2 regions of the Kitasatospora sp. NPDC096128 genome follow, and region 1 is predicted to be linked to the other one. Evidence: predicted binding sites of a transcription regulator. Region 1 holds the regulator's gene; the other holds the start of a gene.
What was found. Region 1 encodes HspR, which represses chaperone genes until heat shock. Its sites were predicted from a motif close to TTGAGNNNNNNNNNCTCAA; they were not measured.

Region 1 (4,960 bases):
CCGCTGCCACCATCGCGGATGACGTGATTTGGACTTGAGCGCGTCTCAGTAGGGTGTCTCGGTGTCGTTGAACAGCGGCATGGTGCGGTGGCTTTCGGACAGCTTCCAACCCAGTTGGAACAGAGTGTCAGCCGCGTATTCATCCCGCAGCTCGGCGATGTGGCGGGCGAGTGTGCGCTCGCTCAAGCCCAGGTTCCTAGCTATGACGCGATGGCCGATGCCCTGCAGCATCATCCTGAGGATGTTCTCGCGGAGCCTCGAAACGACCTCCGGGGGGACGTCGAGACCTCCTTGGAACGGGATGGCGCGTTCCCAGAAGCTTTCGAACAGGCTGACCATGAAGCCGATCACGGCCTCGTCCTGAATGAATGCCGCTCGCTGCTGGTCACCGCTGACGGGAATGATCGCGGCGGTGCGGTCGACGATGATCATCCTGGTGAACGGCTCACCCAACGTACGGACCTCGCCGCCGGCAGCGGTCATGGCCGCGACGTAGGCCCGTGTGGGAGCGGAGTACCGCGTGCTCGGCTGGTACAGCGTGCGTCGTGAGACTCCGCGACGGAGCATGTCGGTGTCCAGGGCGATGGCCGCCTCCGTCGGGAAGGAGCGGGAGCCCCCACCCGGCTGGGCGCTCAGTACCTCCTCGCGGCTGCCTTCCATGAGGTCGACCAGTCGGCGGTTGATCTCGGCCAGGCCGTGGAGGTGCTCGATCGGGCCACCGTCGTGCGCCTCGTTTCCTCCGTTGCCATAGGCGTGGGTGAGCTCCTGGAACTCGGCGGGCAGAGCAGCGGCCCGGCTGAGCAGATCGAGGGCCTTGCGTTGCCAGGTCGCCGTGAGAGCGCTGGCAAGTTGCTTTGGGTCGACGGCGACGAGCATTCCCGGATCCTCGATATCCGGTACCAACAAGCCGATTTCGACCAATTCGTGGAGGGAAGCGCGGTCGCCTTCGTCCGCTATGGCGGCGATCACCCTCCCGGGTTCCCGAAGGACGGCCATGTAGAGAGATCTGGCCTCGGGGGAGAGCTGACTGTAGGCGTTGGCCATGGGACCGGATGCCTCAGTCCCACTCATGTTTTGCTCCCTGCCTCGGCTTGGACCCTTCGGCCTTACTCGGTTGTATTCACTACCAGATTTCGCTGCAACTGTCGCATGACCGAACCTGCTCCCACGTGGCAGGAAGGAGCCTGCCATGCCGACGCAGCCGCCGGCACCCCCCGAACAGGAGGGAGCCGGCGGCTGGTGGTGCGGCCAGGGCCCGGTCAGCGCTTGGGGCGCCAGACGACGAGGGCGCTGGATTGCGGGGTCGGGGGCTGGTAGGGCACGAGGTCGCGGCGGTAGGAGGCGTGGACGGCGGCCTCGCGCTGCTGGAGGGCGCTGGCCGCGCCCTCGAGGGAGTCGACCAGCTCGGTGATGCGCGACTGGAGGGCGCTGACCTGGTTCTCCAGCTCGATGATCCGCTTGATGCCGGCCAGGTTGATGCCCTCGTCCTGGGAGAGCCGCTGGACCTCGCGCAGCTGCTGGATGTCCCGGGCGGAGTAGCGGCGGCCGCGGCCTGCGGCGCGGTCGGGGCAGACCAGGCCGAGGCGGTCGTACTGGCGCAGGGTCTGCGGGTGGAGGCCGGAGAGTTCGGCGGCGACCGAGATGACGTACACCGGGGTGTCCTCGGTGAGGACGTACTGCGGCGGGCCGGCGGCGCGCCGGGGGCGGCCGCCGGCGGGGTTGCCGGGGAGGCCTTCACCGAGGCCCGGGCCGATCGGGCCGTTGGAGGCCATCGGGTCCATCGGGTTCGTCGGGTTCATCGGGTTCGGGGACATCTGGTCGTCACGCTCCCTTCGCCGCCCGGAAGAGAGCGGCTCGCGGGTCGTCGGAGGCGGTGGCCTCGCGGTACTGCTCCAGGGCGTTCAGCGCGTCGCCGTCGACGTGCTGGGGGACCACGACCTCGACGGTGACGAGGAGGTCGCCGCGGGTGCCGTCCTTGCGGGTGGCGCCCTTGCCGCGGGCGCGCATGGTGAGACCGTTGGCGCTGCCCGGGGGGAGCTTGAGCTTCACGGCGGGGCCGTTGAGCGTGGGCACCTCGATGGTGGCGCCGAGGGCGGCCTCGGGGAAGGTGACCGGGACGGTGACGGTGAGGTTGTCGCCCTTGCGCCCGAACACCGGGTGGGGGTCGACGTGCACGGTGACGTAGAGGTCGCCGGGCTGGCCGCCGCGTTCGCCCTGGGCGCCCTTGCCCTTGAGCCGGATCCGCTGGTCGGCCTGGACGCCGGCCGGGATGCGGACCTGCATGGTGCGGGCGGAGCTGGCCCGGCCGCTGCCGTGGCAGTCGGTGCACGGGTCGTCGACGATCATGCCCCGGCCGCGGCAGTCCTTGCAGGGCTCGGAGAGCGCGAAGGCGCCCTGGCCGCGGCTGACGGTGCCGGCGCCGACGCAGGTCGGGCAGACCCGGGGGGTGGTGCCGGCCTTGGCGCCGGTGCCGTTGCAGAGGCGGCAGGGGGCTTGGCTGGTCATCCGCAGCGGGACGGTCGCGCCGTCGACGGCTTCCTCGAAGGAGAGCGTCACCTCGGTCTCGACGTCGGCGCCGCGTCGGGGCTGGGCCTGCCGGGCGCCGCCGCGGTTGAAGAGGCCGCCGAAGACGTCGCCGAGTCCGCCGCCGCCACCGGCGCCGCCCTGGCTGCCGCTGAACAGGTCGCCGAAGTCGAACCCGTAGCTGCCGGTGCCGGGGCCGCCGGTGCGGAAGCCGCCGTTGGCGAAGAGGCTGCGGGCCTCGTCGTACTCCTTGCGGCGCTTCTCGTCGGAGAGGACGTCATACGCCTCGGAGATGTCCTTGAAGCGCTCCTCGGCCTTGGCGTCGCCCTTGTTGGCGTCCGGGTGGAACTCGCGCGCCAGCTTGCGGTAGGTCTTCTTGATCTCGGTGGCGGTGGCGTCCTTGGGCACGCCGAGGACCTTGTAGTAGTCCTTCTCCACGTAGTCCTTGCCACTCATGCGCCCACCTCGCTTCGCTCGGCAGCCGCTGAGCGGTACACGCGCCCCTCACTGGTTCGCCCGCTGCGCTCGCTCACGGCTTCCGCCACCTCCCGATGTCCATCGTCACTGTGCTGTCAACAGGCGCGGCAGGAGCCGGGGAAAGAGGTGCCGTTGACAACGCGCTGCGGAGTCGGCCGCCGTACTGGCCGGCGTACGACTCCGCAGCGCACTGGTAGTCAGCTGTCACAGGTTGTCAGCTGTCCGAGCCACCGTCGGACTTGTCCGTGTCGGCGGACTTCGCCTCGGCGTCCGGGCCGGGCGTCGTCTGGGTGCCGGGCTGGGGCTCGGCCACGGCGACCATCGCCGGGCGGATGATCCGCTCGCCGATCCGGTAGCCGGGCTGGAGGATCTGCACGCAGGTGTCCTCGGTGACGTCCGAGGAGTAGCTGTGCATCAGCGCCTCGTGCTGCGTCGGGTCGAAGGGCTCGCCCTCCTTGCCGAACTGCTGCAGGCCCAGCTTGGCGACGACCGTCTCCAGGGAGTCGGAGACGGACTTGAAGCCGCCCGTCACCTCGCCGTGCTCGCGGGCGCGGCCGATGTCGTCCAGGACGGGGATCAGGGACTCCAGGATGTTGGAGACCGCGATCTCGCGGACGGTCAGCCGGTCGCGCTCGACCCGCTTGCGGTAGTTCTGGTACTCGGCCTGCAGCCGCTGCAGGTCCGCGGTGCGCTCGGCCAGCTCACGCTTGGCCGAGGCGAGCTCGTCGGAGCCCTCGCCCGCGCCCGCCGACGCGGCTTCCTCGGCGGCCTTGATCACGGCCTCCTCGGCGGCGGAGTCGTCGCCGGGCTTGCCGCCCTGCGGCTTGTCCGTCATGCCGACGCACCGCCCTTGGGCTTCTCGTCGTCGACGATCTCGGCGTCGACGACGTCGTCCTCCTTGGCGTGGGTGGACTCGCCGGCCGCGGCGGCACCGGCACCGGCGGCGTCGGCGTTGGCGTAGAGCGCCTGGCCGAGCTTCTGGGCGGTGGTGGAGACCTTCTCGGAGGCCTCGCGGATCTTCGCGATGTCCTCGCCCTTGAGGGCTTCCTTGAGCTCGCCGATGGCGGTCTCGACCTCGGTCTTGACGTCGGCCGGCAGCTTGTCGGAGTTGTCGGCGATGAACTTCTCGGTCGAGTAGACGAGCTGCTCGGCAGAGTTGCGGGTCTCGACGGCCTCGCGGCGCTTGTGGTCGTCCTCGGCGTACTGCTCGGCCTCGCGGCGCATGCGGTCGACCTCGTCCTTCGGCAGCGAGGAGCCGCCGGTGACGGTCATCTTCTGCTCCTTGCCGGTGCCGAGGTCCTTCGCGCCGACGTGCATGATGCCGTTGGCGTCGATGTCGAAGGTGACCTCGATCTGCGGCAGGCCGCGCGGCGCCGGCGGGAGGCCGGTCAGCTCGAACATCCCGAGCTTCTTGTTGTACGCGGCGATCTCGCGCTCGCCCTGGTAGACCTGGATCTGCACGGACGGCTGGTTGTCCTCGGCCGTGGTGAAGATCTCGGAGCGCTTGGTCGGGATCGTGGTGTTGCGCTCGATCAGCTTGGTCATGATGCCGCCCTTGGTCTCGATGCCGAGGGACAGCGGGGTGACGTCGAGCAGCAGGACGTCCTTGACCTCGCCCTTGAGGACACCGGCCTGGAGCGCGGCGCCGATGGCGACGACCTCGTCCGGGTTGACGCCCTTGTTGGCGTCCTGGCCGCCGGTCAGCTCCTTGACGAGCTCGGCGACGGCGGGCATGCGGGTCGAGCCACCGACCAGGACGACGTGGTCGATCTCGGAGAGCGAGATGCCGGCGTCCTTGATCACGTTGTGGAACGGAACCTTGCAGCGCTCCAGCAGGTCGGCCGTCAGCTGCTGGAACTGAGCCCGGGTGAGCTTCTCGTCCAGGTGCAGCGGGCCCTCGGCGGAGGCCGTGATGTAGGGCAGGTTGATCGAGGTCTCGGAGGACGAGGACAGCTCGATC
Region 2 (4,960 bases), on a different contig from region 1:
GTGCCGGCGTACGGGCCGCCTGCTGGGCGCGCTCGACGCGGCGCAGCAGCACGTTGACCCGGGCCGCCAGTTCGCGCATGGAGAACGGCTTGGTCATGTAGTCGTCGGCACCGACGCCGAGGCCGACCAGCAGGTCCGTCTCGTCGTCGCGGGCGGTCAGCATCAGTACCGGCACCGGGCGTTGGGCCTGGATCCGGCGGCACACCTCCAGCCCGTCGAAGCCGGGCAGCATGATGTCCAGGACCACCAGGTCCGGCTGCCAGGTGTGGAAGCCGTCCACTGCGCCGGGGCCGTCGTGGGCCACGGCGACCTTGAAGCCCTCCGCGCCCAGTCGGGCCGCGATCGACTCGGCGATCGTGGGTTCGTCCTCCACCACCAGCACTCTGCGCTGGCTGCTCACAGTGCCGCCGGTGTTGGGGTTGTCCTGCTGAATTTCTGTCACGGTCACGCCACCGCCCCCAGGGCTGCGGGCCGGCCACCTGTGGGGATGGCGGGGCTCCGCTCGTAGTCTTGTTCCGTCGTGGACTGTGCCGGGTCCGCCGTCCCGTTTGATACGCCCGGGAGTGGAGGACGGATGGTCTTCCGTCCACTCCTCCCACGCACTTCGCAGCGTACGGACAGCGGATGCCTCCCGGCAGGCGGACCGGACGTTTCCGGCCCGCTGGGCCGGCTGTCCGGCCGCCCTCGGGCCCACCGCACGAGTGGGCACGGGCCGATACCTTACCCGGCGAATTTTCACTGCGTAACGGTACGTATGCAGTCCAGTTGACGCCAAGTCGCCGGTCAGAGGCCCTACTGACGCGTTAATCGGGAGAAGGTCTGGACCAATGCCGGGAATCCGGCCGGTCCCGGCGTCGACGGCCTTCACGGGCTTTTCTCAGGTGCCTCTCAGAACCTCGACGTAGCGTGGCCGCGACAACGCCCCGCAGCGCGGATTCCGGCCTCCGCGCCGGTGGGTCGGGCGCCTCCGGGCACCGGCGGCTGCGGGGGTGGAGCGGAGGCGTCATGGCTGGACTGCGGTGGGATGCCGGCGGGCGCGCGCCTTCGGCGGCGCGGTACGGAATGCTCCGGTACGGGCCGCGCGGCGGCGCCCTGGAATGGCTGCTGGAACGCGTGCCGACACCTCGGCGCACTCCCTTCACGATCGGATATCTCGCGGTCGTCGGAGTCACCTCGACCTTCGCCCGGATCGCCGATCCGGAACTCGTCCAGCGCTTGCAAGCGGCCTCCAGCTCGGACGGCCACAACCTGCTCCAGCACCCCCTGCGCGCCCTGGTGCTCAGCGGGTTCTGGGTGGCCGGGGGATCGTGGCTGCCCTACCTGTGGGGTTTCGCCCTCACCCTGGCGCCGCTGGAGCGCAGGGTCGGCCCGGCCCGGGCGGCGGCGGTGTTCGCCGCCGGGCACGTCGCGGCCACGCTGCTCTCCCAGGGTGTGGTGATCACCGCGGTGGAGGTCGGGCGGTTGGCGCCGGCGGCGATGGACCAGTTGGACATCGGGGTCAGCTACGGCGTGCTCGCCTGCCTGGGCGCGGCGGCGGGCGCCCTGCCGCAGCGCGCGCGGGTGGTGGCGCTGGCCGGCGTCGGGCTGATGCTCGCCCAGCAGATCGCCACCCAGAAGGACCTGGTCACGGCGGTCGGCCACCCGGCCGCGCTGCTCACCGGGATGGCGCTGTGGCGCTGGCTGGGCCGGATCGAGCGGCGCCCGCCCGGGCCGCGGCTCCGTGCGGCGCGGGCCCTGGCGGTCGGCTCCGCCGCCGCCTCGGCGGTGCGGGCCGGGGTCCGGCCGTCCACCGCGCCCTGACTCCTGGCTCCTGACCCCTGACTCCTGACGCCCTGACGTGCCGGCGCCCGGGTGTTCTTGGGGCGTTCTTTCCGCTCTCTTTTGACGCCCCCTCCCTCCGGCCGTTCCGGTGACAGGCCCGTTCGCTCACAGCGAACAAGAGGTCGGGAACATCCCGCGCTTGCAAATCCTTAGTCAGGTCGACTCAAGTTCACTGACCGGGGAGAGATCATGGCATCGACGTCCACACCGCTCACCCTGCCCGTGCTGCCCCTCGACGACGAGGTCGTGCTCCCGGGCATGGTCGTCCCGCTGGACCTCAAGGACACCGAGGTGCGCGCCGCGGTCGAGGCCGCCCGCGCCGCGGCCACCGGCTCCGGCAAGCCCCAGGTCCTGCTGGTCCCGCGGGTGGACGGCTCGTACGCGGCGGCCGGCACGCTGGCCACCGTGGAACAGGTCGGCCGGCTGGCCGACGCCCCCCATACCGTCGGCCAGCCGGTGGCGCTGGTGCGCGCCGTGCGCCGGGTCCGGATCGGGGTCGGCACCACCGGCCCCGGCGCCGCCCTCTGGGTGGAGACCACGCCGTTCAAGGAGTCCTCGGTCGGCACGCCGGTGGCCGGGCGGGCCGCCGAGCTGGTCAAGGAGTACAAGGCGCTGTCCACCCAGTGGCTGCGCAAGCGCGGCGCCTGGCAGATCGTCGACCGGGTGGCCCAGATCGAGGACGTCGGCGAACTCGCCGACAACATCGGCTACGCGCCCTTCGCCACCGCCGAGCAGAAGCTCAAGGTGCTGCTGGAGGCCGACCAGGTCGCCCGTCTGGAGTACGCGCTCACCCTGCTGCGCGACCACCTCGCGGAGGAGGAGGTCAACGACACCATCCGCAAGGACGTCGAGGAGGGCGTGGCCAAGCAGCAGAAGGAGTTCCTGCTCCGCCGCCAGCTGGAGGCCGTCCGCAAGGAGCTGGCCGAGCTGAACGGCGACCCGGCCGACGAGGAGGGCGACTACCGCGCCCGGGTCGAGGCCGCCGACCTGCCCGAGAAGGTCCGCGAGGCCGCGCTCAAGGAGGTCGACAAGCTGGAGCGCTCCTCCGACCAGTCGCCCGAGGGCTCCTGGATCCGCACCTGGCTGGACACCGTTCTGGAGCTGCCCTGGAACGAGCGCACCGAGGACGCGTACGACATCGCCGGCGCCCGCGCCGTGCTCGACGCCGACCACGCCGGCCTGGCCGACGTCAAGGAGCGGATCGTCGAGTACCTGGCCGTCCGCAAGCGCCGGGCCGACCAGGGGCTCGGCCTGATCGGCGGCCGTCGCGGAGGCGCGGTGCTGGCCCTGGTCGGGCCGCCCGGCGTCGGCAAGACCTCGCTCGGCGAGAGCGTGGCCCGCGCGATGGGCCGCACGTTCGTCCGGGTCGCGCTCGGCGGCGTCCGGGACGAGGCGGAGATCCGCGGCCACCGGCGCACCTACGTCGGCGCGCTGCCCGGCCGCCTGGTGCGGGCGATCAAGGAGGCCGGTTCGATGAACCCGGTCGTCCTGCTCGACGAGATCGACAAGGTCGGCTCCGACTACCGGGGCGACCCGGCCGCCGCGCTGCTGGAGGTGCTGGACCCGGCCCAGAACCACACCTTCCGGGACCACTACCTGGAGGTCGAGCTCGACCTCTCCGACGTCGTCTTCCTCGCCACCGCCAACGTGCTGGAGGCCATCCCCGAGCCGCTGCTCGACCGGATGGAGCTGGTCCGGCTGGACGGCTACACCGAGGACGAGAAGGTCGTCATCGCCCGCGACCACCTGCTCCCGCGACAGCTGGAGAGGGCCGGCCTGGGCGACGGGCAGGTCAGCGTCGAGGAGGAGGCGCTGCGCCGGCTGGCCGGGGAGTACACCCGGGAGGCGGGCGTGCGCACCCTGGAGCGCTCGATCGCCCGGGTGCTGCGCAAGATCGCCGCACAGGCCGAGCTCGGCGAGCGCGAACTGCCCGCCGCGATCGGCGCGGAGGACCTGCGCGCCCTGATCGGCCGCCCGCACCACGTGCCGGAGGCCGCCCAGGCGCCCGCCGAGCGGCGCACCGCCGTCCCCGGCGTGGCGACCGGCCTCGCCGTCACCGGCGCCGGCGGCGACGTCCTCTACATCGAGGCCTCGCTGGCCGACGCCGAGACCGGCGGCACCGGACTGACCCTGACCGGGCAGCTGGGCGACGTGATGAAGGAGTCCGCGCACATCGCGCTCTCCTTCCTCCGCTCGCGCGGCGCCGAGCTGGAGCTGCCGGTCACCTCGCTGCGCGACCGCGGCGTGCACCTGCACGTCCCGGCCGGGGCCGTCCCCAAGGACGGGCCGAGCGCCGGCATCACCATGACCACGGCGCTGGCCTCGCTGCTCTCCGGCCGCAGGGTGCGCACCGACGTGGCGATGACGGGCGAGGTGTCGCTGACCGGGCGGGTGCTGCCGATCGGCGGGGTGAAGCAGAAGCTGCTCGCCGCCGACCGGGCGGGCATCACCACGGTGATCATCCCCAAGCGCAACGAGGCCGACCTGGACGACGTCCCGGCCGAGGTGCTGGAGCGGCTCACCGTCCACCCGGTGGCCGATGTGCGGGAGGTGCTCAAGCTGGCCCTGGAGCCGGCCGGGGTACTGGTCGCCGCGGCCTGACGCGGTCGACGGGGGCGGCCGCGGGCCGGTCCGGCGGATCCGCCGGACCGGCCCGCGGCGTGCCACACTGCGGAGATGCCGTCCCCCACGCAGCGCGTCCTGGCCCGGGTGCCGGCGCGGCTGCGGCCGTTCCTGGTGCGGCACCGCCGGCTGGTGAAGTTCCTGGTGGTCGGCAGCGGCTGCTTCGCCCTCACCACGGTGATCGACGTCGAGCTCAAGTTCACCGTCCTGGCGCACGCGCCGGTGGCGGCCCTCACGGTGGCCACGGTGATCGCCACCGTCGTCTCCTACCTGCTCAACCGCCGCTGGGCCTTCCGGACGGACGGGCGCCGACCGGAGGCGCTGCTGTTCTTCCTGGTCAGCGCGGTGGCGATCGGCGTCAACGTCATCCCGTTGGCGCTCTCCCGGTACGCCTTCGACCTGCGTGAGCCGTACATCGGCCCGTTCCAGCAGGAGGTCGCCGACTTCCTCAGCGGGATGGTCGTGGGCACCTTCGTCGCCATGCTCTTCCGCTTCTGGGCGATGCGGCGCTGGGTCT

Region 2: a site for HspR is predicted at 1,970-1,988, ahead of lon (endopeptidase La). Genes of this name have one in related genera too.

The regions. Positions count from the first base shown of each region.
Region 1 is NZ_JBEOSP010000018.1:154,866-159,825, forward strand. Features, by position in the region: gene ABTY61_RS21520 (hypothetical protein) at 46-1,044, opposite strand; gene ABTY61_RS21525 (heat shock protein transcriptional repressor HspR) at 1,260-1,772, opposite strand; gene dnaJ (molecular chaperone DnaJ) at 1,822-2,979, opposite strand; gene grpE (nucleotide exchange factor GrpE) at 3,215-3,835, opposite strand; gene dnaK (molecular chaperone DnaK) at 3,832-4,960, opposite strand, start outside.
Region 2 is NZ_JBEOSP010000006.1:204,017-208,976, reverse strand. Features, by position in the region: gene ABTY61_RS09750 (response regulator transcription factor) at 1-442, opposite strand, end outside; gene ABTY61_RS09745 (rhomboid-like protein) at 1,006-1,800, shown strand; gene lon (endopeptidase La) at 2,011-4,422, shown strand; gene ABTY61_RS09735 (GtrA family protein) at 4,498-4,960, shown strand, end outside.